DNA from 2 places in the Cytobacillus sp. FSL H8-0458 genome. Region 1 is predicted to be linked to the other one. Evidence: predicted binding sites of a transcription regulator. Region 1 holds the regulator's gene; the other holds the start of a gene.
The links. Region 1 encodes LexA, which represses DNA repair genes until DNA is damaged. Its sites were predicted from a motif close to CGAACATATGTTCG; they were not measured.

Region 1 (15,669 bases):
GTTATTAACGGCTGAACAAATTCCACAGCAGCTTGCACAGCTTGTAATGAACGCAACAGAAAATAAATATCTGATACTATTTATCTTCAATATTATCTTCTTTATTGCAGGGTGCTTCCTGAATGCATCTGCAGCGATTACAATCCTTACGCCATTGCTTCTACCGATAGCTCTAGGAGCAGGAATTGACCCGGTCTTCTTCGGATTAATTATGGTTGTAAACTTATCAATCGGTTTAATTACTCCTCCAGTTGGATTGGATTTGTTTATTGTGAAGGGAATTGCCGATGTTTCCTACGATAAATTAATCAAGGCTGTAATTCCTTTTATTGCAGTAATGGTTTTTGATTTATTTATTATTACTTATTTCCCTGCGATATCAATGTTTTTAACAACCCTATAAATATTAAAAAAGCATCGGCTAGCCGATGCTTTTGCTTGTCCCCAGACTCTTAACGGGAAGCTTCCAATTATATGTGTAAGATAAAACCCTCAAAGCGGTAATGATGATAAACAAAGCATAAAGTTCAAACGGTGCTGAGGCGATTCCGAGTCCGACTGCGAAGCCGCAAAGGATAGCCCAGACAGCATAAATTTCAGATCGTAATACAAGCGGTTTTCTTCTTGCAAGAAGGTCGCGGACTATTCCACCGCCGCTTCCTGTCAATACTGCTGCCACAATTACAGCGCTTAAAGGATGATTCATTTCAGTTGCGTACAATGCTCCTTGGATGGCAAATGCGGATAATCCGATTGCGTCAGTGAAATTGCCCCACTTTTGCCAGTGTTTGAGCAGGTTGTTCGGGAACAGCATTACTGCTGTGATGGATAAAAGGGCAATCTGAAAAAATAACCCCTGTTCCCAGAGGGCAGAGACTGGAACGCCTATTAGCAGGTTTCGGATGGCCCCGCCGCCAAAAGCAGTAACAATCCCGAGGATATATACACCTAAAATATCATATTCTTCTTCCATGGCAACAATTGCACCGCTGACAGCGAAGGCAATAGTGCCAATCATACTTAAAACTTCCCATGTCATATGCCATTTCTCCTCATGATGCAAATCTCTATATCTATTTTTGTCCAATTTAAGAACAAACGTAAATTCTTTCCAAACAATATGATTTTAACACGGAAAAATAGAAATACAACCTTTTTTTATGTATTGGTGCAAAAGCCTATGATTAGCGGTGAGATTAGTATTTGACCAGGTTTTTTGTTATGATCAATTAAAATAAGACTATGAAAGAGGGATGCTGGTTGGAACAAAAGCCAGATTATGAAAAAGTCATTCTTGTCGGCTGCCATACTGAAGAAGATGATCAGCGGTTTGAATATTCAATGGAAGAATTGGAATCCTTAACGGAAACTGCCAACGGGAAAGTTTTAGCTTCGGTGACACAAAAAAGGGACCGGGTTCATCCGTCTACATATATAGGAAAAGGAAAAGTGGAGGAACTGGCTGCTCTTCAGGAAGAAATGGAATCAGATATTATCATTTTTAACGATGAGCTTTCACCAAGCCAGGTTCGAAACCTATCTGCAGAATTGGATGCGCGAATCATTGACCGCACACAGCTGATATTAGATATCTTCGCTCAAAGAGCACGCTCTAAAGAAGGGAAACTGCAGGTTGAATTGGCTCAATTGCAGTATTTGCTGCCGCGCCTGTCAGGCCAGGGTGTCCAGCTTTCAAGACTTGGAGGGGGAATCGGCACAAGGGGGCCGGGTGAGACCAAGCTTGAATCAGACCGCCGGCATATTCGCCGCCGTATTGATGATATTAAGGCCCAGCTTTCCGTCATTGTACAGCACCGGGACAGATATCGTGAACGGAGGAAGAAAAACAAAGCATTCCAAATTGCGCTTGTCGGCTATACAAACGCAGGGAAGTCCACGATTTTTAACAGGCTGTCTGAAGCAGATTCTTATGAAGAGAACCAGCTGTTCGCCACACTTGACCCAATGACCCGCAAGCTGATTTTGCCAAGCGGATTCATTACACTTGTAACAGATACAGTCGGATTTATCCAGGATTTGCCGACTACGCTGATTGCGGCATTCCGTTCCACCCTGGAAGAAGTAAAGGAAGCAGATCTCCTTCTTCATGTAGTCGATATGTCGAATCCAGATTATTACCAGCATGAGCAGACAGTCAATAAACTAATAGAAGATTTGGAAAATGATAAAATACCACAGCTGACGGTATATAATAAAAGAGATCTAAGGCATCCTGATTTTGTCCCGACCGCCAGGACAGAAACGATTCAAATCAGTGCCTTTGAAGAAGATGACCGCAATGAGCTGAAACGGAAAATCGAGCAGATGATCCTGGGGATGATGAAGCATTATCATGTTGAGGTGCCGTCGACAGAAGGGAAACTGCTGTCACAGCTCAAGAATGAAACCATCCTGAGGGAATTGTCATTTAATGAAGACAAAGAACTCTATGTCTGCAAGGGCTATTACCTCGAAGACCATCAGATCTCAGGACCTTTAACGAAATATACAGTATAGTTAGGAGAACATCATGTTTCAACAGTTATCGCAAGGAGAAAAGCTGCAGCCGATTGTAAAAGAAGTGGAGCAGCAAATTTCAGAAGTATTAAAGAACATTGATGAGCGGATTGATGAGAACCAATTCCGTGTATTAAAGAGTTTTCAAAATTTCAAAGTCAGCGACTCTCATTTCATTCCATCAACCGGTTACGGATACGATGATATCGGCAGGGATACATTGGAGGAAATATATGCAGAAGTATTCGGCGGGGAAGCCGGATTGGTGCGTCCTCAGATTATTTCAGGCACCCATGCCATTTCCATTGCACTCTTTGGCATATTGCGGCCGGGTGATGAATTGCTGTACATAACAGGCAAGCCCTATGACACACTGGAAGAAATCGTTGGAATCCGGGGATCTGGCAACGGCTCGCTGAAAGAGTTCGGCATTGGATACAATAGCATCCCGCTGAATGAAGATGGAAGCATCAATTACCCTGCGATTGAAAAAGCCATCAGGCCGAACACGAAAATGATTGGCATTCAGCGTTCTAAAGGATACGCAACAAGACCATCTTTCACAATTGAACTAATAGAAGAAATGATTCAGTTTGTAAAAGAAATTAAACCGGATGTGATTGTTTTTGTTGATAATTGTTATGGGGAGTTTGTAGAGGACAGGGAGCCTTGCCATGTTGGGGCAGACTTGATGGCCGGGTCGCTCATCAAGAACCCTGGCGGCGGGATTGCCAAGACAGGCGGTTATATTGTCGGGAAGAAGGAATGGGTGGAAGCCTGCTCCTACCGAATGACTTCACCGGGAATTGGTGCAGAAGCGGGTGCTTCCCTGTACAGCCTTCAGGAAATGTATCAGGGTTTTTTCCTTGCTCCACACGTTGTCGGCCAGGCGCTGAAAGGGGCTGTTTTTACAGCAGCACTGCTTGAGCGGCTCGGAATGAACTCCAACCCAAAGTGGGACAGTAATAGAACTGATTTAATTCAATCTGTTCAATTTGATGATAAAGAGAAAATGGTGGGGTTTTGCCAGGCGATTCAATTTGCATCACCTGTTAATTCCCACGTAACAGCCTACCCTGCTTATATGCCGGGGTATGAAGATGATGTCATTATGGCAGCTGGTACTTTTATCCAGGGTGCAAGCATTGAGCTGACTGCAGACGGACCGATAAGACCTCCATACGTTGCTTATGTCCAGGGCGGCCTTACCTATTCGCATGTGAAAATGGCTGTATGCATCGCATTGAACCAATTGCTGGAAAAGGGTTTAGTCCAAATAAATTAGGTGAATATAAGAGGGACAGCTACATAGTTAGTTGTCCCTCTCTTTTGCTTTACTGAGAATTATATGAAAATATGAAAGGAAAAAATTTTTTGAAAAAATCATGTTATAAAAACTAACATATTGTTGACAGATTATCTGACATTACATATAATAAATTCAAGAAGTAATTGAAAAGGGGGAGAAATAGTTGACTGGAAGCGAAATTCGCCGTTCCATGCCGCTTTTCCCAATTGGTACTGTTATGCAGCTGACTGACCTTACTGCCAGGCAGATTCGCTACTATGAAGAACACCAATTGATTTCTCCAGCTAGAACTGACGGAAATAGAAGGCTTTTTTCCTTAAATGACATCGATGTCCTTCTGGAAATCAAAGATTTAATTGATCAAGGCGTGAATATGGCCGGGATCAAGCAGCTATTTTTCGTTAAAGAACAGCAAGCGCTAACTGAAACCATGAATAAACAAGCTGAAAAAGCGAGACGCGATCTATCGGATGAAGAAATCCGGAAACTTCTACGCAAAGAAATTGTGCAGGCAGGGCGTTTTAATCGCTCTTCATCCCGGCAGGGCAACATCCACCGCTTTTTTCATTAACAAAGCCGTTTTTAAGCTCGTTGATAATGTCTTGGATTTCCGAGCGCGCATTAACAGAGCAAAAAATAAATTACTCATGTAAATTTAAGGGAGGAACTACCAGTGGCAAAGTTTACTAAAGAAGATATTAAACGTATTGCAGAAGAGGAAAATGTGAAATTTGTCCGTTTACAGTTTACGGATATCCTTGGGACAATTAAGAATGTGGAAATTCCAATCAGTCAGCTTGAAAAAGCGCTTGATAACAAAATGATGTTTGATGGATCTTCAATCGAAGGTTTCGTGCGCATTGAAGAGTCAGACATGAATCTATATCCAGACCTTGATACTTGGGTAGTATTTCCTTGGACTGCGGAAAAAGGCAAAGTGGCACGTCTGATTTGTGATATCTATAATCCGGATGGAACTCCATTCCTTGGCGATCCGCGCAGCAACCTTAAACGCATCCTTAAAGAAATGGAAGATCTTGGATACACTGATTTTAACTTAGGACCTGAACCGGAATTTTTCTTATTTAAGCTTGATCATGCAGGAGAGCCGACTCTGGAGCTGAACGACAATGGCGGATACTTCGATCTTGCTCCAACTGATCTTGGCGAAAACTGCCGCCGTGATATCGTACTTGAGCTTGAAGAAATGGGCTTTGAAATTGAAGCTTCCCACCATGAGGTTGCACCTGGCCAGCATGAAATCGACTTCAAGTATGCGGATGCTTTAACAGCTTGTGACCAAATTCAGACATTCAAGCTAGTGGTTAAAACGATTGCCCGCAAGCACGGCTTGCATGCGACCTTCATGCCGAAGCCATTATTCGGTGTCAGCGGATCAGGAATGCACTGCAATGTTTCACTATTCAAGGAGGGCAAAAATGCATTCTTCAATGAAACCGGCGATCTTCAATTAAGTGATGACGCCCGCCACTTTATTGCTGGTATCGTAAACCATGCAACTGCATTTACAGCTGTGACAAACCCTATCGTTAACTCATACAAGCGTCTGGTTCCTGGTTATGAAGCACCTTGCTATGTTGCGTGGTCTGCTCAAAACCGTTCACCTCTCATCCGTATCCCTGCTTCCCGCGGAGTAAGTACACGTGTTGAGGTGCGGAGCGTTGACCCTGCTGCAAACCCATACCTTGCTATGGCCGTATTATTAAAAGCAGGCCTGGACGGAATCAAAAATAAAATGACTCCTCCTGCTCCAGTGGACCGCAATATTTATGTCATGACAAAAGAAGAGCGTGAGGAAGAGGGAATCAAGGATCTGCCTCCTACATTGGCAGCAGCCCTTGAAGAGCTTAAGAGAGATGAGGTAATTGTTTCTGCTCTTGGCGACCACATTTTCGAACATTTCATTGAAGCGAAAGAAATCGAGTGGGATATGTTCCGTACGCAAGTGCATCCATGGGAGCGCGAGCAGTACCTGAGCATGTACTAAAAAAATATGAAAAACCCCTGGCTGATAAAGCCAGGGGTTTTTTATTATGAAAAATGCAAAAACCCCGTTTTCAATTGAACGAGGTTTTAACTAATTTCTATCTCTGCATCTCTCTATTCTTTATGTCTTATTTTTAAGAAATCGAGACATGTCAGCAATGCATCTCCTCCAAATCCTGCAATCACCGCCAGAAGAACTACCTTTAAGGCAGAGTCAGGATCTGAAGATACGACCAAAAAAACAGCCGCTAAAGCCCCCATAATTACCTCTTCAAAGACCCCCAGATAGATGAATTTCTTTGTCCTTCTGGGTTTAACCATTTTGCCTTCTTTCCGAATATGTCCAACGACACCAACCAGCCCACCAATCAACAAAGCGAAGGTAATGTTCAAAAACATCTTTACTTCACACTCCTAAAGTCGAGATTTTGGACAAGCGACCTTAGGTTGATTCTCGGTGTATTACCATTATATAGAAAGTGGCTATAAAATAATATGCATAAAAATACCGAATTTTCTGAACAATAAATTAGTCATACATGACTGTAACATTATGCTAAAAGAAAGGTATCAGTTACTTTTGTAGGATTTAACTGATAGTACCAGGTAATAGGAACTGATAACCTTCTTAAAATTGGAAAAAACAAAAAGCAGGCAGAGATGCCTGCTTTTAATCCATCTATTAATGCATATGACGGTATACGCCTATAACCTTGCCAAGAATAGAAACATTGCGGAGGATAATTGGTTCCATTGTCGAGTTTTCCGGCTGCAGACGGATAAAGTCTTTTTCTTTAAAGAATCTCTTGACAGTTGCTTCATCTTCCTCTGTCATGGCAACCACGATATCCCCATTATTGGCAGTGCTCTGCTGTTTGACGATTACATAGTCTCCATCAAGGATTCCTGCTTCAATCATACTTTCGCCCATGATTTCAAGCATGAATACATGCTCGTCAGCAGGTGCCATTCTTTCCGGAAGAGGGAAATATTCTTCAACATTCTCAATTGCCGTTATCGGCTGCCCTGCAGTTACTTTACCGACGATCGGAACATTGACTGCGCTGACCTTGGGGATGTTAGAAGCCTCGTCCAAATCTAGAATCTCAATGGCGCGTGGTTTAGTAGGATCTCTCCGGATCAGTCCTTTGCTCTCAAGCCTAGCCAGATGACCGTGAACGGTCGAGCTTGAAGCCAGGCCGACTGCTTCACCGATTTCCCTTACTGAAGGGGGATATCCCCTCAATTTAACTTCTTCTTTTATAAACTCTAATATATCTTGCTGTCTTTTTGATAATTTCACCATCTATACGCACCTCGTATGTGTTTTTTATTGTCTCAATTATAGCATCAATTACCATATGATACAAACATAAGTTCGAATTTATGTTGACACAAAACAAATGTTCGGTCTATAATGAAATCGATAAATACGAACATATATTCTTTCGAGGTGGTATATTTTGCTGAACAAATTGTGGAAATCATATTCTTATGCTATTATTCTCTTCGTTTTAAGCTTGGCAGCATCTTTTATATTGCTCGTGCTCATAGAAACACCTGATACGGAAAAGTTTGTGAAAGTCACTGTTGCAGAAGGTGATACTTTATGGAAGATTGCTGAAAATTTTTCTTCTGAGCATTCTCTGTCTACAGATCAATTTATAAATTGGGTAGAACAAAATAATGGGATAGCAGCTGGAAGGATTTTTCCGGGTGATGAAATTGTTATTCCAGTAAAAGCCCTGCATGACCAGCCATATAAAGAGCTTGCCAGTTCAGACCTTAACGAATAAGGAGAAGTTATGAAAGCAATAATTTACTGCAGAGTTAGTACAACAAAGGATACTCAGGAAACGTCCCTTTCAAGACAGGAAGAAGAGCTTTTGAACCTGGCAGAAAAGCATAGCTTTGAAGTAGTCAAGGTCATACGCGAACAGGCCAGCGGATACGACCTTGAGAGAGACGGTATATTGGAACTTTTAGACTTAATTAAAAAAAAGGATATTAAGGTTGTTCTCATCCAGGATGAAACCAGGCTGGGGAGGGGGAATGCCAAGATTGCGATTCTCCATTGCATCTTTAAAGAAGAAGTCCAGTTATACAGCATCTCGAATAACGGAAAGCTGGAGCTTTCGGAATCAGATTCGATGGTGCTGAGCATCGTAGGAATGGTAGAGGAGTATCAGAGAAAGCTGCATAACATCAAAATCAGACGCGGCATGCAGCGCGCTGTTGATAAAGGATACAGGCCCGAGAAAAACCTAAGTAATCAGGGAGCAAATGGCGGCAGGGAAAGAATAGAGGTGCCAATAGAGGAAATTGTCCGGCTGAGGAAAAACGAGTTAACGTTTGCTGAAATTGCTGCTACGCTTAGGGGGTTTGGCTATAATATTTCCAAAGCAACTGTTCATAGAAGGTATAAAGAACATATTGATTCACTTGCTGAGTAGGGCACTTTTCTTGTCAAAAGTGCTCATTTTTAGTATGATGGCATTTGAGTTTCAGTATTGTTCCATGTCTGAAGCTGATGTATAATAAAAACTTCCATCGGAATTATTCAAAGGTAAACTTTTGATATAAAGGAGTTTTAATAAATGCTGCCTAAACAAAAACTTGCCCGAATTAATGAACTGGCAAAGAAGGCCAAGGAATCCGGACTAACAGAAGCAGAAGCGAAGGAACAGACGTCGCTGCGCAAAGAGTATTTGGAGACTTTCCGCTCTGGTATGTTAAACACGCTGAAAGGCGTTACAATCGTTGACCCGAAAGGAAACGATGTAACTCCGAAAAAGCTGAAAGAATTCCAAAATAAAAACCGCCTTCACTAATACTATAATTGCAAGGGATACACTGTGCTGTATTCCTTCTTTTAATAGAGGAGATGGCATTACTGTTCTATCTCCGCTTTTTTTACATATGCCGGGTCTTTTTGTGTCAATATAGTAACAAACCGGCTTTTTTTGTCCTTTACCTGACCCTATTGGTTGTGAAAAAAAGGGACACCCGATAATATTAAAAGAGTGAAGAATTACTACTCGAAAGGATGTATTGAATGTTTAATCACACAGATGAACTATCCATCAGTTCCATTCGTACTTTATCAATCGACGCCATTGAAAAGGCGAACTCCGGCCATCCGGGCATGCCAATGGGAGCTGCTCCAATGGCATATACACTTTGGACACGCTTCATGAACCACAATCCGAAAAATCCAGAATGGTTCAATCGTGACCGTTTTGTCCTTTCTGCCGGACATGGCTCTATGCTTTTATACAGCCTTCTTCATCTTTCCGGCTATGATGTTTCCATGAATGATATTAAAGAGTTTAGACAGTGGGGAAGCAAGACGCCCGGCCACCCTGAATTCGGCCATACACCTGGTGTTGACGCAACAACAGGCCCATTAGGACAAGGTATTGCTATGGCTGTAGGTATGGCGATGGCTGAACGCCACCTGGCTGCAACATACAATAAAGACAACTTCAATGTTGTTGATCATTATACATACAGCATCTGCGGAGACGGAGACCTTATGGAAGGCGTATCGGCTGAAGCTGCTTCCCTTGCTGGGCACTTGAAGCTGGGCAGATTGGTTGTTCTTTATGATTCAAATGATATCTCACTTGATGGAGACCTTGATAAGTCTTTCTCTGAAAGTGTTGAACAGCGCTTCAAGTCATACGGCTGGCAGTACATCCGTGTAGAAGACGGCAATGATCTTCACGATATCGCAAAAGCAATTGAAGAAGCGAAACAGGATGAAAGCCGCCCGACAATGATCGAAGTGAAAACAGTCATTGGCTACGGTTCTCCAAACAAATCAGGCAAATCTGATGTTCACGGCGCCCCTCTTGGTGCTGATGAATTGAAATTAACAAAAGAAGCTTATAAATGGACATTTGAAGAAGACTTCCATGTTCCACAGGAAGTATATGATCACTTTAAGCAGCAAGTTGTTGAAAATGGTACGAAAAAGCAGCAGGAATGGGAAGACCTTTTTGCTCAATACAAAGAATTTCATCCTGAGTTAGGGAAACAGCTGGAGCAGGCGATCAATGGTGAGCTTACTGAAGGCTGGGATAAAGACATCCCAGTTTATGAAGAAGGAAAGAGCCTTGCAAGCCGCGCTTCTTCCGGAGAAGTGCTAAATGCTATCGCTCAGAACCTGCCTTCATTCTTTGGCGGTTCTGCTGACCTTGCAGGCTCCAACAAAACAATGATAAAAGGAACGGGTGACTTTACGGCTGAATCATTTGATGGCCGCAACATCTGGTTCGGTGTACGTGAATTTGCAATGGGCGCTGCTTTGAATGGAATGGCGCTTCACGGCGGATTAAAAGTATTCGGCGGAACATTCTTCGTGTTCTCTGATTACCTTCGCCCGGCAATTCGTCTGGCTGCTCTTATGAACCTGCCTGTAACGTATGTATTCACACATGACAGTATCGCTGTCGGTGAAGACGGCCCAACGCATGAGCCTGTAGAACAGCTTGCTGCATTGCGTGCAATGCCAAACCTATCTGTTGTCCGCCCTGCTGACGGAAACGAAACAGCAGCTGCCTGGAAAACAGCAATTGAATCAACAAACAAGCCAACTGCATTAGTATTGACCCGTCAAAACCTTCCTACCTTAAAAGGAACGGATTCAGAGGCATACGAAGGTGTACAAAAAGGTGCTTATGTTGTTTCACCAGCCTCCAACAGCAATGCGGATGTATTATTGCTTGCTGCAGGATCAGAAGTCAGCCTCGCAGTTGAAGCTCAAAAAGCGCTTGAGGGCGAAGGCATCCATGCATCTGTAGTAAGCATGCCTGCCTGGGACCGCTTTGAAGCACAAACAAAAGAGTACAAAGAAAGCGTGATTCCTAAGACAGTCAAGAAACGTCTTGCCATTGAAATGGGATCTTCACTTGGCTGGCACCGCTATGCGGGAGACGAAGGCGATGTTCTTGCCATCGATACCTTCGGCGCATCTGCACCAGGTGAAAAAATTATGGAAGAATACGGATTCACAGTAGACAACGTTGTAGCACGCGTGAAAGCATTGCTGCAGGGATAATGATAACCGGGAAGGGAGAGCTGAGAAGCTCTCCCTTTTTTTATACCATTAAAGATAGGGGTGAGCTTAGAAGGACTATGCAGCCCAAAAGGAAGCGGAAGGAAAAGAAAAGGTCGCCACAAAGCAAGCCGTCATCAAAAAACAAGATTACGATTAATCAAATCGGGGAATATGCAATAGTGAATATTTGTAAAAGAATCAAACAACAGATGTTCTTCCACCAAGAATCCTCATAATCAACTGAATTCTTCGCTTTCGACAAAATTAGTGAAAGTTTTTAACATCTTCAGACACATTCCTTAAAATCGTTTACTTATAATTGAAAGAAATGGATTGTCCCGGAAGGAGGGGCCAGATGAGAGCTTATCAATTGTATTTAATAGAAGATGAATTTGCGTCCCATTATTTTGGCAGAGAGCGGATGTTTTTTCAGTTGTTTGAAGAGTATGAGCGTTCGTCAGGTGAAATGAAGTCTATTCTATCGAAGCAAATTGATTTTGTGACTAAGCCAATCCCGGGTTTGAAAGTGCATAAATATATCCACCAGCAGCTGCAGCGAAAAAAGGACTTTATCATAGAAAAAAGTGCATACTATATAGAGATGAGCAAGAGAAGCAGAGCAAAGCTTGAAGTTTTTGAACGGAGCCTGGTTTTAGAAGCGGCCGGCAGCTATGAGGCAGAGACAGTTTTTTTCGAAGTGCTGCGAAAAAGCGAGTCTTCCTTTCTGGCTGTTGACCTCCAGCATAAGCGCTATGGGTGGCTAAAACCGATAAAAGAGAGAAAATTCGTCTAAAATTAAGAGAAAAACTGAAGCAAATATTGTATAATAACCTTTGGTCTAGTACACTGTATGATAGACAACATGAAGGAGGAAGTTAGTATGGGTATGTACATTCTAGTTGGTGTACTGGCGCTTCTTGCCGGTGTAGCACTAGGATTTTTCATTGCTCGAAAATATATGATGAGCTACCTTGAGAAAAATCCGCCAATTAATGAACAAATGCTTAAAATGATGATGATGCAAATGGGCATGAAGCCATCTCAAAAGAAGATCAACCAAATGATGAATGCCATGAACAAGCAGACTGGCAAGTAATCAGGGACAAGAATCCCATCGGAAACCACTTTTCTGTTACAATAACAGAAAGGTGGTTTTTTTATTTTCAAAATGAAACCTTCTTTGAAACAGACCGTATATATACTATGACAAATCATGAAAGGAACGAGCAAATGAAAAAAGTAATTCTAATAGGGTTCCTTACCGTTTCCATGTTTTTAAGCGGCTGTTCCGTTCTGGGTGAAGTGAATAATTCCATTGACTATGTTAATGTAGCGACTGAGCATATCAATACATTAAGCGACTTTGCCGAAGAGGCGCCTCAAATGATTCAGGATGCGGCAGCAGATCCGGCAATGGAGCAGGAACTTGAAGACAGATTGTTGACACTTAAGCAGGAAGTTGAAGAATTTATCGCCATTCAGGACATCCCAACCTTGGCAGAGGATATTCATCAGGAACTTGTGATCCAGAATGAAGCACTTCTGGCAGAGATCAATAAAGTATTAGAGAGAGGCAGCCTTGCATTGGATCAGCTGGAAAATTCAGAGCTGTTCACTACGATTAATGAGGCCACAAGCCTGATAAACCGCATAGAAGCATTAGGGCAATAAAGCATCCATCCGGGTGCTTTTTTATTGTGGGAAAAATCTTCCTTATTTTCTCAATATTTGATAAACTATTTAAGCTATTATGGATTTCGGAGGATGGGGTATGAAGGTCTTTTTGGATTTAATGTGGTTTTTTAAACAGGAGAAGAAGGCTTATGTAAACGGAATTATTCTGCTGTTATTTGTGGCGCTGCTGCAGCTGGTACCTCCAAAGGTAGTTGGAATGGTTGTTGATTCGATTAAAAATGGCGAGCTGACTGCAAAAGCATTATTAATGTGGATTGGACTTCTTGCTGTTGTTGCCCTCATGATGTATGTGCTCCGCTATTACTGGCGGATTATGATTTTCGGTTCAGCAGTAAAGCTGTCCAAACTCCTGCGCAACAGACTTTATCAGCATTTTACGAATATGTCACAGTCCTTCTACCAGAAAAAGCGGGTGGGGGATTTAATGGCCCATGCGACAAATGATCTGCAGGCAATTCAGCAGACAGCAGGAGCCGGGGTCCTCACTTTTGTCGATTCGATGGCAACAGGCGGCTTCGTTATCATTGCCATGGCGGCAACTATCAGCTGGAAGCTGACGCTAATCTGTTTGATTCCTATGCCCTTCATGGCACTTCTCACGAGCTGGTACGGAACACTCCTTCATAAGCGGTTCCACAAAGCACAGGAGGCTTTTTCTTCACTGAATGACAAAACTCAGGAAAGTGTTTCAGGAATTAAAGTGATTAAAACATTCGGCCAGGAAAAAGAAGATATTGAAGATTTTCGCAGGCAGTCTGAAGATGTAGTGCAAAAGAACATTTCTGTTGCTAAGGTTGATTCTTTGTTTGATCCGACGATCAGCATTATTGTAGGGATTTCTTTCTTCCTGTCTATTGCATTTGGATCAAGATATGTTATTGCAGGAGAGCTGACAATCGGGCAGCTGGTTTCATTTACAACATACTTGGGTCTCCTGATTTGGCCAATGCTGGCTTTTGGCTGGCTGTTCAACATTGTCGAGAGAGGCCGGGCCTCTTTTGATCGAGTTTCTGCTCTTCTTGCAGAAGAAATCGATATAAAGGATGATGAGACTGGCATCAATGAAGTTCCAAGCGGTGATATTGAGTACAAGATTGAGGAGTTCGCCTATCCGGGTGAACAGGAAAGGCTGCTAAAGGATATTCATTTTAGACTGGAAAGAGGAGAGACTCTCGGCATAGCAGGTAAAACTGGTGCGGGCAAAACCACACTTCTGAAGCTTTTGTTTCGAGAGTTTGAAGGCTATAAAGGGGAAATTCTTTTTGCAGGACATCCTATCAGCCGCTATAAAATCGGAAAGCTGAGAGAAGCGATTGGATATGTCCCGCAGGAGCACTTCCTGTTCTCTGCCGCTGTTGCTGAAAATATAGCTTTCACGAGGCCGGATGCAGACATTGAAGATATTTATGCGGCTGCGAAACTGGCCAATATCCATGGTGATATTCTCGAATTTACAGAAGGTTATAATACTGTTGCAGGCGAGAGAGGGGTCTCCCTTTCCGGAGGGCAGAAGCAGCGTATTTCCATTGCGCGAGCACTTATGATGAATCCGGAAGTATTGATTTTAGATGACTCCCTTTCTGCTGTTGATGCCAAAACTGAGGAAGCGATTCTTACTTCATTACGGGCTGAGCGGGCTGGCAAGACAACGATTATTACTGCTCACCGGCTGAGTGCCATTCAGCATGCGAATCTCATATTGGTGCTGGATGAAGGAAGAATTGTTCAGAGAGGAACACATGATGAACTAATGGCTGAAGAAGGCTGGTATAAGAATATGTATCTGCGGCAGCAGCTGGAAGAGCTTGTAGAGCATGGGGGATAAGACAATGGAAAAGTCACCGATTATGAAGGGAAAAGAGCAGCGGAAGGTCCTTTTCCGGTTGCTTTCCTATACAAAACCGCATAAGAAAACAATCACACTTGCCTTCAGTCTGCTTCTGTTAACAACGATTGGAGACATACTGGGTCCGATTCTTGTCAAAATTTTTATCGATGATTATTTAACAACTGGAAATCTGGTTTTTGAGCCATTATTTGTCCTCGGTGCAGCCTATCTGGGCATTCAGATCATGAATGTGCTGGTATCCTATTTTCAGCTGCTCAAATTTCAGGAAATCGCGCTGAAAATCATTCAGCAGCTGCGTGTGGATGTTTTTTCAAAGGTACAGTCACTGGGCTTGAAGTACTTTGATAAAACACCTGCGGGAAGTATTGTTTCTCGGGTTACCAATGATACAGAGGCGATTAAAGATATGTTTGTCAGTGTCCTGGTTACCTTCATTCAGGGTGCCTTCCTGCTGACGGGAATCTTTGTGGCAATGTTTATCCTGAATGTAAAGCTTGCCCTGTTTTGTCTGGTAATTCTCCCGATTCTTTTTATGATCATCCGAACTTACCGCAAATACAGCTCTGTTTTCTATAAGGACCTAAGGGAGAGGCTGAGTGAGCTGAATGCAAAACTGAGTGAATCACTTCAGGGAATGTCGATCATCCAGGTATTCAGACAGGAAAAAAGGCTGCGTAAGGAATTTGGCGATATCAATGAACAGCATTACCAAGCGGGTATGCGCAATATCAAAATGGATGGGCTGCTGTTAAGGCCGGCCATTGACCTTGTGTATGTTCTTGCACTTATTATTGTATTGAGCTTCTTTGGCATTTCTTCTTTTAACAGTCCGATCGAAATCGGTGTGCTGTATGCCTTTGTCAGCTATCTGGACCGCTTTTTTGAGCCTGTGAATCAGATCATGATGAGGCTTTCCATGTATCAGCAGGCAATTATTGCCGCTTCAAGAGCGTTTGCTCTGCTGGACGAAAAGGAACTTGCTCCGGCACAGGAGGATAAACTGTCTGATGGAATCAAGGAGGGAGAGATTGAGTTCAGGAACCTCAGCTTCTCCTATGACGGCAAACGGGATGTATTGAAAAATATTTCTTTTACAGCCAAACCGGGCGAAACCGTTGCCCTGGTTGGCCATACCGGCAGCGGAAAGAGCTCAATCATTAATTTAATGATGCGATTCTATGAATATGAGCGCGGCGATATTCTGATTGACGGAAAAAGCATTAAGTCTTA
Region 2 (15,669 bases), 1.3 Mb from region 1:
TTCACGAGGAAACCTCGACTTTGATAATGGGGGATCCCAGCATTCTGAAGCACTTGGAAATTACTATGACTCAGATTCCTGGGAACCAAGGGATGCTGTAAAAGGTGATGTAGCCCGTATGCTGTTTTATATGGCTGTCCGCTATGAAGGAGACAGCGGAGAAGTGGATCTGGAGCTAAACAATGCAGTCAATAACGGTTCTGCTCCTTATCATGGCAGAATGTCTATCCTGCTCGAATGGCATAAGGAAGATCCGGTCGATGATAAAGAACGGAGAAGAAACGAAATCATCTACACTGATTACCAGCATAACCGCAATCCATTTATAGATCATCCTGAGTGGGCATCTGCGATTTGGGAATAAGGTACTATCCGTTTTAGCAAACAATTCAGTTAAAATAACATTTTTTATTCACAGATAAATTACACACAAAAAGCTCAGAGCATATGACTCTGAGCTTTATTTTTTGTATGTGACCTATTCCGATAAAGTACCCAATTAATGCATAATAATTACTCGTTTTTAACGATTTCCTTCCAGTAATACCAGGCTTCAAGGTATCCCTGAAATTCACTTGGATGATGTTTTATACAAGTTGCCATTCTAAGATATAAACCAACTAGTGCCTCTTCATATAAAACAGAAGGATTTATTACCGTTTTAGATTTCAAAAAGGCTGCTGCACTAAGGAGGGTTTCTTTCGTTAGTTCCTCTGGGGATGAACAAAAGGCATAAATTAAATCATATAAAGGTTCGCCAATAACAGGCGTCGGGTCAATTACACCACTTAATTGTCCATTACGAAAAATGAAATTATGTATTCCGCAATCCCCGTGCAGTAAAAATGACTCTTTGCCTTTGCTGTTTTTTTCAGCAAGGTCCAGTACGAGATTATAATGACTATTATCTAATCGTGAATGGAGGATTTTGTTTGCTTCATTGATGTTATCAAATATAAAACTCTGCCAAGACTCTGATGGCTGATCCGCCCAGCCCCAGCCTTTACTGCTGTCAACGGGTCTGTAATGATTTAAAAGCCCTTGCACCAGCGTTTTGAGGGTTTCTTTTTTGTTTTTTCTACCATAATTGGCATTGCCTTCAATGAAGGTATAAAAGATGTACTCGTATAATGGTTCAACGAATAAAAGTTTTGGCAATAAATCAGTCATCTTGTAATCATTAAGGAAATTCGCCTCCGATTTAATAATTTGCGGTTCATTTTTCTTAATGACATACTTTCTATCCTCAAAATGCAGAAGGTACAATTCACTTACCGTACCACCATTTAATTGTTCATGATAAGCTGGCTTTGAATGTAGAATGTTATTGTCCATTAGTTCATGTATTATTTCTTGTATATTCATACTTCTCCCCCTTTCTATGACGCCTTCTTCTGCTTCTCTTTATATTTTAATATAAGTTACCTGTTTCTTGCTGTTTCTCAAAAAAAAATCGAGTATACAACTTTTGCGATTTCATGCTCGATTTCGAATGTTAATTCTATTATTTCTCCACGTTATCTGACCTGCTAACTGTATTACTTTTATATTTCACAAATTATCAATATATTCTGAAATGAAAAAGGGTGTTAAGCGGTTATAATTAAATAAAGGGGAAAGCGTTTTCATTCCTCCTTTCAATTTTAAAAAAGGGGTGCTGAAAATGAACTATTTAGAAATAAAGAAGAAGCTGGAAGCTGCAAAACATGAACTGGAGCTGAAGATGCACGATCAGGCTGCATCAGAGAGTGAAAAGGAAACTCTTCAAAAGAGGGTTGACAACTATGAGTATATGCTCGAATTAACGGATATGAATCACTTTGAAAGAGGGAATATAATCAGTTAGGGAGGCGGTCCTAGGAGCCGCCTCTTTTTTTGTGAAAGGCCATGATAAAAGATAAAGATGATTTTTCTTATTGACAAACAGGGCAGGATTCTTGAAGAAGGTATTTGTAATAGAAAATTGAATAATTACTTACATATAAAGTGAGTTAATTTTAATATAAGGGAGAAATTAAATTGAGCGAACTTAAACTAATAAAGACTTACAAAAACGAGCTTCAAAAATACTCTTTAGAACAGCTAAGTTATAAATCTGAAGAAACGGTCTGGTCAATTGGGCAAATGTATGACCATTTAATCCTTGTTGCTCATGAGTACCTGGATAATGTGGAAAAATGTTCCGAATTATATGATGAACAGCCCCTTGGGAAAACTGAGTTTGGTGTGCATTTATTTAAGATAGGAGGGTTTCCTCCAATAAAAATAAAATTACCGGTTGAACTAAATGCTCCACCTAATAATTCAGATAGCAAGGATGATCTTATCAGCAGAATGGATCAAGTAATACTAAGGCTAAGTCAATGGGAATCGAAAGTGGATAATATAAATCCAAATTATAAAGTAGAGCATGGAGGGTTCGGATGGCTGAATGCAAGGGAATGGTATGATTTAGTTGGTATGCATTTTCGTCATCACTTGCGCCAAAAGGCTGAGTTAGAACAAAGGCTTGTTAAATGAGGGTGTGTAAATTGAGTATAGGATGGTTTTGGCTAGCCTGTCTTCTTATTCAAGTAACAGGTGCGTTAATTCAACTAGGAATGACCAAAAGGACCTTATGAAGAGGTCTTTATCTTATGTTCAAAAAATTAATATCCCTTTAAACAAAGCTTTATGAAAAAAAGATTGACAAGAGATGAACATGGGAGTAATTTATATTTATTAATTTCATAGTAAACCTTTTTGCTGAATCATTTGAGCGGGGGAACCAACTTTGATAAACCTTGTTTATCTTGGGGTGAATCTTAGCATATTAAGGCTAAGAAGGGATACTCTCAATCCCTAATCCGACAGCTAACTCCGTAAGCTAAATCGAGAGAAGGGTTAATGGAAACCATTGGCCATTCTTTATTAAGAGTGGTTTTTTTGTGTTCATTTTTAAAAAGAAGGGAATTTCTTCAATGAAAAAACAGTATGCTGTATTTGGCTTAGGCCGCTTTGGCGGCAGTCTTGTAAAGGAATTTCATGAATTGGGTGTGGAAGTTCTCGCGATTGATGTGGATCAGGAGAAAGTGAATCATTACGCCCAGTTTGTGACATATGCCGTTCAAATCAATGGTATTGATGAAGGTGCCATTAAACAGACGGGAATCAAAAATATTGATCATGCATTTGTTTCATTTGGTGAAAACATTGAGTCCAGCATATTGACATCATTGCTGTTAAAAGAATTGGGAATCCCAAAGGTGTGGGCGAAGGCGCATAATGAGTATCATGCCAGAGTGCTCGAAAAAATTGGTGTTGATCGTGTGATTCATCCGGAGCGGGATATGGCAAAGCGGATTGCCCACCATATTGTTTCAGAAAAGATGATTGATTATATTGAGCTGTCTGAAGATTATAGTATGGTGGAGATTGTGGCGACAAATAAAATTGCCAACAAATCTCTATCTGAATTGAATATACGGGCTAAGTATGGCTGTAATATCGTGGGGATTCAGCGCGGGAAGGAAATAATCGTTACTCCGCCCGCTGAAGAGGTCATTTTAAAGGGAGACGTCCTGATTATAATGGGACACAATAAAGGGATTGGCAGGTTTGAGAGGCATGGAGTATAAGCCAGACCAATATAAGGGGTTAACCTTAGATGTATAAGGAGCATAAAAGAATGAGGAGAATGGGACGATCCTATAAGTGGATAAAAATGAATCCTGCACAAATGCTTTCGGTCGGTTTCTTAATATTAATTGGTATAGGCACACTGCTGCTGATGCTGCCTTTTGCTACGAAAGACAGACATCATTTGTCGTTTATCGATGCCCTTTTTGAGGCGACTTCTGCTGTTTGTGTAACAGGTCTGGTGGTAGTGGATACCCAAACAACATTTACTGTTTTTGGCCAAATTGTACTGATGGTACTCATACAGATTGGCGGCCTTGGATTTATGACTTTTGGAGTCCTCATTGCTATCATGCTTGGAAAGAACATTGGGTTGAAAGGAAGGCTGATGATCCAGGAATCTTTAAATCAGCTTTCGATTGAAGGGATGGTCAGGCTGGTTAAATTCGTTGTCGGCTTTACTTTAATTGCTGAAACTATCGGTGCATTGATATTGGCCATTCGATGGTCGTCCGATTTTGGCTTTCCCCGTTCGTTGTATTATGGCATTTTCCATTCGGTCTCTGCCTTTAATAATGCCGGGTTCGATATAATGGGCCAATTCAGGAGTGTGACTGAATATGCCGGCGATTTTACGGTCATTATGACGCTCAGCACTCTGCTGATAATCGGGGGAATTGGCTATTTTGTTGTACTTGATGTGAAAAGAAACAGGAGCTTGAAGAGACTCTCTTTGCACACAAAATTGGTCCTTATGATGACTCTGGTTCTTAATTTTCTGGGGACAGTGTTTATCTTTGCGCTGGAATTTGATAACCCCGGGACCCTTGCCAATTTGCCTTTAAAAGATAAACTGCTGGGAGCATACTTTCATGGTGTAGTACCGAGAACGGCTGGCTTTAATTCTTTGAATACTGGTGAATTAACACTGGGTTCACAGCTGGTAACAATGCTGCTCATGTTCATTGGAGGTGGATCTGGCGGTACTGCAGGCGGCATTAAAGTCACTACATTTGTCTTGATATTTCTTGCAGTCCGGGCGCTGATAAAGGAAGAAGATGAAGTGAGCCTGATGGGGAGGCGTATTCCGAAGGATCTTATTGTCAGAGCCTTTACAATAACCGTCTATTCAATAGGATTTATTTTCTTTATCTTATTTATTTTATCCATAACTGAAAATGCTCCTTTAAACGTCCTTTTATTTGAAGTAATTTCCGCTTTTGGCACGGTAGGCATGTCGATGGGGCTGACACCTGAATTAAGTGAAACAGGAAAAGTGATAATTGCCTTTATGATGTTTGCAGGCAGAGTAGGGCCGATCACAATCGCTTTTGCACTTGCCCGAAGAAAAGGAAAGGCTAAATACAAATATGCAGAAGAGAAAATTATGATTGGCTAGTGCGGGATAGAGTGTGATACTCTTTCCTGTTTTTTTGTTGCGGAGGTTATAGAGGTTAATAATGCGAGGCTGCAGGAAAACGGTCGCTATGGGGCGGTAATGAAGCCGAAAAAGAGAGCAGCGGCAAGAAAATGGTCGCCATGCTAAGCTAATACCAAATTTCAACCATCTAAATTGCCATCTAAATTGCCATCTAAATTGATTCAGTTCCTTCTATAATAATAGTATAATAAAATACATATATTTCTATTTTTCGGCCGGCGGGTATTTTCAGTGAGCCACACAGGGGGAAGATGATGTCGAAGATTGTGCAGATATTAGACGAACTGAAGGATTGGATTACGGGTGCGCTAAAAAATGAAGTGAGTCCGATTGCGATTGCGAATGCTTTGATTCAAGAAGAGATTCGATAGCCGGTTTGCTTATGAGACTTTATTTAAAATTGTTGAAAAAGAAGCAATAGGGACGACAGAGGGGCAGCAGATTCGATATAATTATGAAGTCCCCGAAATAGGCAGGAAGGGGAATATCCTGCATGCCAGTGACAGGGACGTCAAAGTGCTTTCCAGGAATGAAAGGCGTTTGTCCTCCATTTGGATTCTGTGCTCCCCTCAGAACTCATCAGTCTTTCAAGGAGCCGCCTGCAGCCATCTCGTGGGTGGATACGGGTTCTGGAGAAGAACGGGCAGGATCCGGCAGAACGAGCAGGAGCAGCGGGACAGTTGAGACCCCGCAGACGCAGCCAGGAGGCTCACCGTGCCCCCGCGGTTCGCTAAGCAGCGTGGAGGGGAAATCAACGGACAATATTAATAAGTGAAAAACAACAACTTTTACGAAAAGAGCCTTAAAAGTAAAATCAAAAGGAAGTTTGATCAGGTGAAACTCATCAACAAACTATTCTCAAAGCAAAAAACATCTTCAATTGAATTTTGCCAGCGGAATCTGGATGAATTTTTAAAAGAAGATAGTTTAACTGAATTTAATCGATTCCTGAGCCAGAAGAATATTATTTATAAAGAATACGAATGCCAGAGCAAATGCAAAGAATGCATGCTATCTCCCTATGCTGTAGTGGACGGAAAACTGATAGCAGCGGAAAATTCGGATGAATTATTAATAAAACTGAAAGAAGAAGTAAAGAAATAAAAGGAATCGGAGCAATCCGGTTCCTTTTTTCATACAATATTCAAATAATTGTTTGAATAAGGTCACAGACGAGGTATAATCTATTCAAATGAATGTTTGAATAATGAGGAGAGAAAAAAATGGGCTCTAAAGATACATGCGATATTTATTGCTTTGATGAAGAAAAAGTGAACCGCATTCAGGGGGAACTGGTGATGGAAGATCTTTCGGGTGCTGCCCAATTATTTAAGGCTCTTGCTGATGAGAACAGGGCGAAAATTTCTTATGCACTAACCCGGGATGAAGAGCTGTGCGTCTGTGATATTGCCAATATCATTGGCGCATCAGTTGCAACGGCATCCCACCATTTGCGGACATTGCATAAGCAGGGAATTGTTAAGTTTCGGAAAGAAGGGAAATTGGCTTTTTATTCATTGGATGATGATCATATCAGGCAATTAATGATGATTGTACTTGAACACAGAAATGAGGTGAAAGCCAATGTCTGAACAAGCTGGAATTGCGGAGAAAGAGACGGTAACCTACCGTGTTCAGGGCTTTTCTTGAGCAGGCTGTGCCAAGACGTTCGAAGAGAACGTGAAACGCCTGGATGGCGTTTTAGATGCGAATGTGAATTTTGGAGCTTCCAAAATAACCGTTACAGGAACAGCTTCAATGAAGGCGGTAGAAAAAGCCGGAGCCTTCGAAAATCTGAAGCTGCGTGCAGAGAATGAAAAAGCGGTGGAGCGCGAGCCGTTCTGGAAGCAGAAATCTAACTATAAAGTGTATTTGTCAGCGCTTATTCTTATTGTGAGCTGGTTTTTAAGCGAACAGTATGGAGAGGATCATCTATACCCGATCACAGGGTATGCAGCAGCAATCATCATAGGCGGTTATACTTTATTCCTGAAAGGCTTCAAAAATCTGGCCAGATTGAATTTTGACATGAGCACCCTGATGACGATCGCCATTATTGGAGCAGCGATTATTGGCGAGTGGGGAGAAGGAGCGATGGTTGTCATCCTTTTCGCCATCAGTGAAGCCCTTGAGCGTTTCTCAATGGAAAAGGCGCGCCAGTCCATTGAATCACTGATTGACATTGCCCCTAAAGAAGCATTGGTCAAACGGGACAATGAAGAAATGCGGATTCATGTAGATGATATTCAAATTGGTGACATCATGATTGTGAAGCCGGGAGAAAAATTGGCCATGGATGGAGTGGTCGTGAAAGGAACCTCTTCCCTGAACCAGGCAGCGATTACCGGAGAAAGCGTGCCTGCCGTTAAGACTGCAGGTGATGAGGTTTTTGCAGGTACACTAAATGAAGAGGGATTGCTTGAAATAAAAGTCACGAAGCATGCTGAAGATACCACCATCGCCAAAATAATCCATTTAGTGGAAGAAGCACAGGCGGAAAAAGCGCCTTCCCAGCAGTTTGTCGATAAGTTTGCCAGGTATTATACGCCTGCCATCATTGTTTTAGCATTTTTAATAGCGGTGGTTCCTCCGGTGTTTGGCGGGGAATGGAACGAATGGATTTACCAGGGGCTAGCCGCACTGGTTGTCGGCTGTCCGTGTGCGCTAGTCGTGTCTACACCCGTAGCCGTCGTTACGGCCATCGGAAACGCGGCAAGAAACGGTGTCCTGATTAAAGGCGGCATCCACCTGGAGGAAACAGGGGCGCTTAAATCGATTGCATTTGATAAAACAGGCACATTAACAAAAGGTGTTCCTGCCGTTACAGACATCATCACTATTAATGGTGATGAAAGACAGCTTCTCCAAATCACGGCTGCCATTGAGAAAGGGTCACAGCATCCCCTTGCTTCTGCAATCATGAAAAAAGCAGAAGAAATAGGTGCTGATTTTACAGGGCTGGACACAGAGGAATTCACCTCTATTACCGGAAAGGGAGTAAAAGCCGCAGTGAATGGTGTTCTCTATTATGCCGGAAGCCCCAATCTGTTTGAAGAGCTTCACAGCGGCATGGAAAGCACTATCCAAAAGCAAACAGCAGATCTTCAGACCCAGGGTAAAACCGTTATGATTCTGGGGACAGCAAGCGAAATTCTGCTGTTAATAGCTGTTGCAGATGAAATACGGGAAAATTCGAATTCGGTCATCAGCAAACTAAATGATATGGGAATCAGAACGGTTATGCTGACAGGCGACAATCAAAGAACGGCTTTGGAGATCGGAAAGCAAGCCGGCGTTTCCGAGATTAAAGCGGATCTGCTGCCGCAGGATAAACTGGCTGTTATTAAAGAACTGAGCACCGGGCATCAAAGTGTGGCAATGGTCGGTGATGGCGTCAATGATGCGCCTGCACTTGCTGCTGCGTCTGTTGGGATTGCCATGGGCGGTGCCGGAACCGATACTGCACTCGAAACAGCAGATATTGCGCTAATGTCAGATGATTTGAGCAAATTGCCTTATACGATTAAACTCAGCCAAAAAGCGTTAAGGATCATCAAACAGAACATTACTTTTTCACTAGGAATCAAAGCGCTTGCCTTATTGCTGGTTGTTCCGGGCTGGCTGACCTTATGGATTGCCATATTCGCGGATATGGGAGCAACATTGCTGGTCACATTAAATAGTTTAAGGCTCCTAAAAATTAAAGGTTAAAATAATGGTGATGCTAATTGGAGCATCGCCTTTTTTTGTGGTGAAAAACCCAATAGAAATAAGAATTTTAATTAACATTTCATTCTTGCACACCAATTTTGGGTCTAGGTATGGGTTGCAGCCTAAGCTTAATTTTTGTTTATGAATACATTAATACAGAAAATGTCGAGGGGAGGAAATAAAATGCAGAATGAAGTGAATGAATTTATCTCATTTGATCAAGGTGAGGACCTGAGAAGACCATTTGGATTTGGAGGATTTGGAAGACCATTTGGATTTGGAGGGTTTGGAAGGCCGTTTGGATTTGGAGGATTTGGAAGACCGTTTGGATTTGGAAGGCCATTTGGATTTGGAAGACCATTTGGATTCGGCTTTGGGTTCCCTTTTTTAGGCGGGCTGCTCTTAGGAAGCGCATTATATCCGCCATATGGATATGGATACGGTTATGGTTATCCATCCCCATATTATGGATATGGATACGGATACCCTGCTTATCCATATGCTCCTTGCTGTTAATAATATATTAAGATCTGCAAGAGGAGAACAGGATTCCATAACTTGGCCTGTTCTCCTTTCACAATAAAATAATGTGAAGAGAGCCATTCCCTCCACTGTATATAAATAATATAGATTTGTTGATCAAGGAACGGACTATTACTCCTTCCCTGCACCAAGCTCTTCTGCCAATTCCACAATCGCTTTGTTTATTCTCCAGACGAAATAAAGGTGATGAATCAAATCACGCTGGGATTGCTGCCTTGGTGGTGCCATTCGTTCAATTTGTTCTCTTTCCCGGTCCAGACTATAGACAAGCGTGCCGTCTCCGCTTTCTTTAATCAGGTCCATTAATGTTTCGATATTTAATTCAAGTTTCTCCTCAATTCTTATGAAAACATCGACCAGCTCATCAGGATAGTCGAATCCTTTCCGGTAGGAGGAAGCTACCAGATGTCTTGCATAGTAATTGATGGCTGAAAAAAGGGTGATCCATCTGTTAACATCAGCATGGCGCGGAGATCCGGGTTTCTTTATCAGCGATTGCGCTTCTACGTTTATGATTTTAAGCTTCTGATCCAATAGGAAGCCTTTGCCTGAAAGCTCTTTAACATTCACATCTTCCCGGAAGCTTCGCACATATGCCGTGACATACGGTTTCAGTTCTTGAAGATAATCATTTATCGTATCGGCCACTTTATCCTTCGTTTTCTTAGGAAAAATAAATAGAGATACGCCGAATGCAATGCCGGCACCGGCAATCGTATCGATAACCCTGGCACTGATAAGGGAGAATGATATTCCGCCAAGTAAAAGGTCATACATAAAAGCGACCAGCATCGTAATAAACATGCTCATTAATGTATAAGAGACTTCAAATAAATAAAAAGAGAAGAAAACTGCTGCAAAAATGAGCGTGATTTCCAGCACAGAATGGCCGCTGACCACTCTGGCAAGCGTAAATCCAATCACTGCCCCGATAATCGTTCCAACTGACCGCTGAAAACCTTTCGTATAAATGCGCCCGATTGATTCGGTTCCGAGCAGAACGATAAAGGCTGTCAAAAGAACCCAATAAGGCTGGTCAGGCGAAAGAATCTGTCCAGCAATGATGGATATGATGGCAGCAGTCAATGCCTGAAACGCTTTTTTGGTGGAAGGTTTGAGGCTCTTATCTTCTTCAGGTGATTCATCTTCATCAGGCGTCTCTTCAGATACTTCTATTTCATTGTCTTTTACTTTATGAAGTGCCTGCTGTATAGTAATGCCGCCCTCAATGACATGGTTTGCAAGGGACTCGATCCGCCTGATCAAGTAAAGCCATCCTGCCGGTTTGTCTTCCCTGTTGAACAAATCTATAATAAGCAGGCGAAGTGCCTGTACAGCAAGCTCTGCTTCACGAAGATTTTGTTCTTCATATTGATGGGCAAGAACTTCAGCGTCACGAAGAGAGCGGGTGACCCAGACCAGGAGGTTTCTCAGCTCTTCTATGTCAAGGGCATTCGCTTTTTTTAAGCTCCTGATGGAGTCAGTCAGGGTTTCAATCAGCATGCCTGTATCAAAGATATATAACCTCAGCTGGGATGGGGTCAGCCCGGGCCATAATTTCTGTACATCATCCTCATTGATATAATCTGAAACGATTACAGCATAATCCCGGAGCTTCAGCACGTTTCTCCGCAATTCTTCCCGCTGGTGAGCAGTCATACGCTCTTCCTGCATCCCCTCAATTAAGAGATTAAAAGTAAAATTACTTTGGAAATGAAAGGAGCGGATGCTTCTTTTCAGGTTTTTTGCGGTGTCCTGAAAAAGGATGAAATTGAACAGGAAAGCATACGCGATCCCAATCCAGATGCCGAAGTAAAAGGAGGGAAGCTGGCTGCCTGATAATTGCAGAATAGATGAGAAATAAAGTGTCATGAACGCGATCATGCATAGTGAAAAATAGCGGACCCCAAAGCGGGTCAAATAAAAGCTTAAGAATATTAATACAGCCATTGAAATATCGGTAAAGATAGTGCTTTCTGCCAGCAGTGAACCGATCGATACCCCTGCCATTGCTGAAAACCCCAGCAAGCCAGTTGTGAGCATTTTACCTTTTTTAGAATCATCCATCACAATCATGATGCCAAGCATGCCGGCCATTCCGGAAACGATTGCCGGAGTAAGGGCGAGAGCGGCATCGGCCCCAGCCAATTGCATAAGAAATAAAGTAGTAAACACCGACGCCATTAAACTTAATGTGGCCCGTCCGGCTTTTTGAAATCGGATAAGTCCGGGATCGGATGCCAGCAAGCGTCCAAGCCACCGGTGTTTGATTTGCAGCTGCTTCATTGTTTCACCAATCTTTTTTAGAGAGTTAAAGTGTATTTTACCATTCGTACTTTTATTATCCAAATGAACCAACTTAAGCTTTTTCTGTTTTTTAGGTTTTAAAATCGAACAAATGTTCTATAATAGAGTATGGAGGGATTTATTATGCCGCTGAAAGACAGAGGGAATATAAAATGGCAGCCTGCTCACTTCATGCCGGAACACCGGGCGATGCTAAAAAAGTTGGAAAGGGATCAAATGGCGCAAAACAAGCCGCTCATTGATGAATATGAATTGGAGGAATATGAAAACAAAATTCACTATGCAATGGAATTTGCTTATCTTTTGAAAGTAAAAGTCTGGCGGGAAGGATTTTTCCTCGAATACAAAGGAAGGGTAAACCGACTGGATGGCATCAGCAGAAAAATTTATCTGCAACTGGAGAGCGGGGATCTTGAGAAAATTAACTTTGATGAAATAGCCGGGGCGGAAGTAGAAGAATGAATAATATTTTATAATTGCAGCAGACTCGAGGAACTTACCTCGAGTTTTTATTTGGGCCGTGGACCGCAAATCTGGAGAAAATACACCCATTTTTTTCAATTTTTAGATATAATAAAGGAAAAGCAGCTGGGAGTGAGTAGAGGTATACTACATCAAACATTTTTTCGTTCTAAGGGGACTTATCAATGAATGAATTATTAATAGATTTAATTGATGATCTGCAAAAGTCAAACGGTGGCCATATTCTTTACCACTATGATCAAATGGATTGCTATATTCAAAATGCGGTCTCATACATAACGGCTGGTATAAGAGGCGGCGGACATGTTTTGCTTGTGGAGAATGACCGGAATTATTTTCTTATTGATAAAGAATTAACTAATTTCTTCGGAGAAGAGGAATTAAGCAGAGTTCATTTTATGAATAATTTTGATTTTTATTACTCCAACGGTAATTTTAACCCTGATACAGTGTTCAATTTTTTTCTTAAACACATTCAGCCTTACTTAGATAGCAGTCCAAAGATATTCACATGGGGTCTGGTTGAGTGGGGAAATGTAAAGGACTATATTCCTTTAGTGGAACAATATGAAAAGAGTCTCTGCAAAGCCGTTTCTGAGCATGGCATGATTTCCCTCTGTGCTTATGACAACAGAAGTACCCCTCCGGAATTAAAGGAGAATTTAATGCGCTGCCATGATGTGCTCATAACAGATAGAGAGTATAAATATCTATAAAATGATTTTAGGAGAAACCGATGGAAAAGATCACATTTCATGATATCTATAAACCGGGACACACTGTTCTGGAAAATGACCTATTTATTCACAACCATAATCCTGACATGCTCCTTCAGTATGACAGCAATTTTATTAACTTTAAAAAAATGCCTTCCGTTGAGGAATTTGAGGAGGCACATCAATATTTAAGAAATTTTCATCAGAAGTATGGCCAAAATCATGTAAGGTTTTATTTTCCGGATGGCGAGGAGCTCTCTGAAGAGCTTGCGGATTTCTTTCAGAAAGATGAAGATTATACGGTTGGTTTCTTGGAGTTATTTGCGATTCTTCCGGCAGATTTTCCTGAAGTTCAGGAAAGGGAAGAAATCGTAGTGGAAAATGTATCGGATAAAACTTGGAATGATTATCTGGAATTCCAGTATGAGCAGGATTCGGTATATGGGGAAGATTTCGCAGAGAAAAAGAAAGCTCAGCACTTAAGAAATTACAGAGATGAATGCATTCAGCAGCTTATTGCATTTTATAAAGGGCAAGCTGCAGGATCTGTTGATGTCATTATCAAGGAACGAACAGCTGAAATTGATGGATTGATGGTCCATGAGGACTTTCAGAAAAAGGGCATCGGCAGCCGCCTGCAGAAATCGGTGATGGATCAGTTTAAGGATAAAACGATCATTCTTGTGGCGGATGGAGAAGACACTCCAAAAGAGATGTACCGCAGGCAAAATTACCGGTATATTGGAAAGCAGTTTAACTTACTAAAAGTATACGAATGAAGGGAAACCTGGTTCTATGTGAGCCAGGTTTTTTGTGTGAATAGAACATTGTTTCATTGGAAGAAGAGTATACAGCATTGATTTCCTGGTGCAAAACGTAAGATATGTCGAAAAAACTCATAAAAAAAAGAATAAAACAACATACCGAGCGTAACAGTGTTATGTTACAATCGTATCATCAGAAAGGAGTCCTGGAATTGAGCGATGAATTAATTTCAAAAAAAGAGGTATTGGATTTAACTGGTATTTCTTATGGACAGCTTTACCGGTGGAAAAGGAAGAACCTGATACCTGAGGATTGGTTTGTCCGGAAATCAACTTTTACAGGACAGGAGACTTTTTTTCCAAAAGAGAAAATTCTCGAGCGGGTTGAAAAAATACAGAAGATGAAGGATAGCCTTTCGCTGGATGAGCTGGCTGATTTATTTTCGCTGAATGCTTCGAATCTGAAGCTGTCAAAGGATAGTCTGATTGCTAAAGGAATAGTTTCTGAGCCGGTTATGAAAATCTTTCTGGAAACACAGGGGGAGAGTAGCGAGTTCAATTATCATGAGATTTTGAAGCTTTATATTCTTTCCAGCCTCCTGGAATCGGGGGATATTCATATCGAGGAAGGGAAAATGCTCCTTCAGCTATTAAATGATCATCAAAAGATCCTGCAGCAGCCAAAAGCTGTGATCTGCTTCATTCGAAAACTCGGCATATCCAGCTGCCTGGCTTCAATGAACGGGGAACAGGTCCTTCTCGAAAGAGGGACAAAATTGGCTGCCGCTATATCGATAGAGCAATGTGCTGAGGAATTAAAATCCAAATTGGCATAGGAGGAAATGCTGTGGAAATGAAAACAGTGGGGAACTTAATCATTAATGGGGTTGGATCGGTTAATGGAGGAGCTTTTAAAAAAGTTGAAATCAATGGAAAAGGAACGGTGAATAGTGATATAGAATGCGAGAGCTTCTATTGCAATGGTACGGGCACGATCCATGGAAACGTAAAAACCGAAAATGGAAAGATCAGCGGTGCAGCCAGGATACACGGAACCGTTAAAGCTGAATTCTTGAATGTCAATGGTTCTGCCTCCATTTCAGAAGCTGTCCTCAGCCGAAAGCTTGAGGTGGCCGGGAGTTCCTCCATTGGAGGTTCTGTGAAAAGCGATGAAATGGTTGTGAATGGGGAAGCAAAGATTGCAGGAGACTGTGAAGCGGAGGTTTTCCGGGCGGAAGGGGCTTTTAAGATAGATGGTTTACTGAATGCAGAAACGATTGATATTAAACTATTTGGAGAAAGTAAAGCGAAAGAGATTGGCGGAAGAAAGATAAAAGTGGCACAGCATAGAGAAAGCCTATTTAAATTGATCAAATCGCTCTTTCCCCTCAAGCTCGAGACTGAATTAATTGAAGGTGATGACATCGAACTTGAAGGCACCTCAGCTCTTATCGTCAGAGGCAAAAATGTTAAAATCGGCAAAAATTGCGAGATTGGACTAGTGGAATACTCCGAAGAATACGAATGTTCACCAGACTCAGAGGTAAAAGAATCCCGGTTAATATAGAATAATGAATGCCTAACCTGATTGGTTAGGTTTTTTTATTTAAAAAACAAGATATTCATAATCCAAATGGCGCCGGGCACACTAACAAACAAGACTCGTTTTCCAAAGGAGATTTACTGTGTTCCGGAAACATTTCAGTCACCATAAAAAGATAAGCAGGAGTATTCACTCTAATATTCAATACTTAACAGAGCAGTTTGGCAACAGCTCTGATCTATCAGTCCGAAATATAATACTTTCAAACCATGGGAAAGCAGCCATCATACATATCCAGGGGATCGTTGACGAACAAAGCTTACATGACAATGTTCTGCAGCCTATTCTCGCCTGCAGTCATGAACAAAAATCTATTCAAAATTGGTCCGGGGAAATAACTCAGATCATTTCAGTATCTAAAGTAAATACCATTAATGAATGGTCCGAAATAGTGGACGGTCTGCTGAGCGGGGACACGGTTATTTTGATAGAGGGGCATTCAGAGGCGATCCTTGCCGGAACAAGAAAGATTCAATCAAGAAC

Region 2: a site for LexA is predicted at 11,705-11,718, ahead of NYE23_RS05380 (YolD-like family protein). Genes of this name have one in related genera too.

The regions. Positions count from the first base shown of each region.
Region 1 is NZ_JBBOBR010000001.1:2,332,609-2,348,277, reverse strand. Features, by position in the region: gene NYE23_RS11410 (TRAP transporter large permease) at 1-403, shown strand, start outside; gene NYE23_RS11405 (trimeric intracellular cation channel family protein) at 422-1,039, opposite strand; gene hflX (GTPase HflX) at 1,261-2,517, shown strand; gene NYE23_RS11395 (methionine gamma-lyase family protein) at 2,531-3,802, shown strand; gene NYE23_RS11390 (MerR family transcriptional regulator) at 3,990-4,397, shown strand; gene glnA (type I glutamate--ammonia ligase) at 4,500-5,834, shown strand; gene NYE23_RS11380 (DUF4257 domain-containing protein) at 5,948-6,232, opposite strand; gene lexA (transcriptional repressor LexA) at 6,516-7,139, opposite strand; gene yneA (cell division suppressor protein YneA) at 7,297-7,629, shown strand; gene NYE23_RS11365 (YneB family resolvase-like protein) at 7,639-8,286, shown strand; gene NYE23_RS11360 (DUF896 domain-containing protein) at 8,431-8,664, shown strand; gene tkt (transketolase) at 8,889-10,895, shown strand; gene sirA (sporulation inhibitor of replication protein SirA) at 11,251-11,688, shown strand; gene NYE23_RS11345 (YneF family protein) at 11,776-11,991, shown strand; gene NYE23_RS11340 (DUF6376 family protein) at 12,126-12,566, shown strand; gene NYE23_RS11335 (ABC transporter transmembrane domain-containing protein) at 12,667-14,415, shown strand; gene NYE23_RS11330 (ABC transporter ATP-binding protein) at 14,420-15,669, shown strand, end outside.
Region 2 is NZ_JBBOBR010000001.1:1,044,056-1,059,724, forward strand. Features, by position in the region: gene NYE23_RS05325 (endonuclease) at 1-364, shown strand, start outside; gene NYE23_RS05330 (phosphotransferase) at 514-1,365, opposite strand; gene NYE23_RS05335 (DUF3896 family protein) at 1,664-1,846, shown strand; gene NYE23_RS05340 (DinB family protein) at 2,020-2,520, shown strand; cyclic di-AMP (ydaO/yuaA leader) riboswitch at 2,734-2,883, shown strand; gene NYE23_RS05345 (potassium channel family protein) at 2,961-3,617, shown strand; gene NYE23_RS05350 (TrkH family potassium uptake protein) at 3,668-5,017, shown strand; gene NYE23_RS05355 (DUF1450 domain-containing protein) at 5,894-6,163, shown strand; gene NYE23_RS05360 (ArsR/SmtB family transcription factor) at 6,283-6,651, shown strand; gene NYE23_RS05365 (heavy metal translocating P-type ATPase) at 6,644-8,770, shown strand; gene NYE23_RS05370 (hypothetical protein) at 8,954-9,286, shown strand; gene NYE23_RS05375 (FUSC family protein) at 9,425-11,599, opposite strand; gene NYE23_RS05380 (YolD-like family protein) at 11,744-12,082, shown strand; gene NYE23_RS05385 (MEDS domain-containing protein) at 12,268-12,819, shown strand; gene NYE23_RS05390 (GNAT family N-acetyltransferase) at 12,840-13,598, shown strand; gene NYE23_RS05395 (YhbD family protein) at 13,796-14,419, shown strand; gene NYE23_RS05400 (polymer-forming cytoskeletal protein) at 14,437-15,150, shown strand; gene NYE23_RS05405 (spore germination protein) at 15,269-15,669, shown strand, end outside.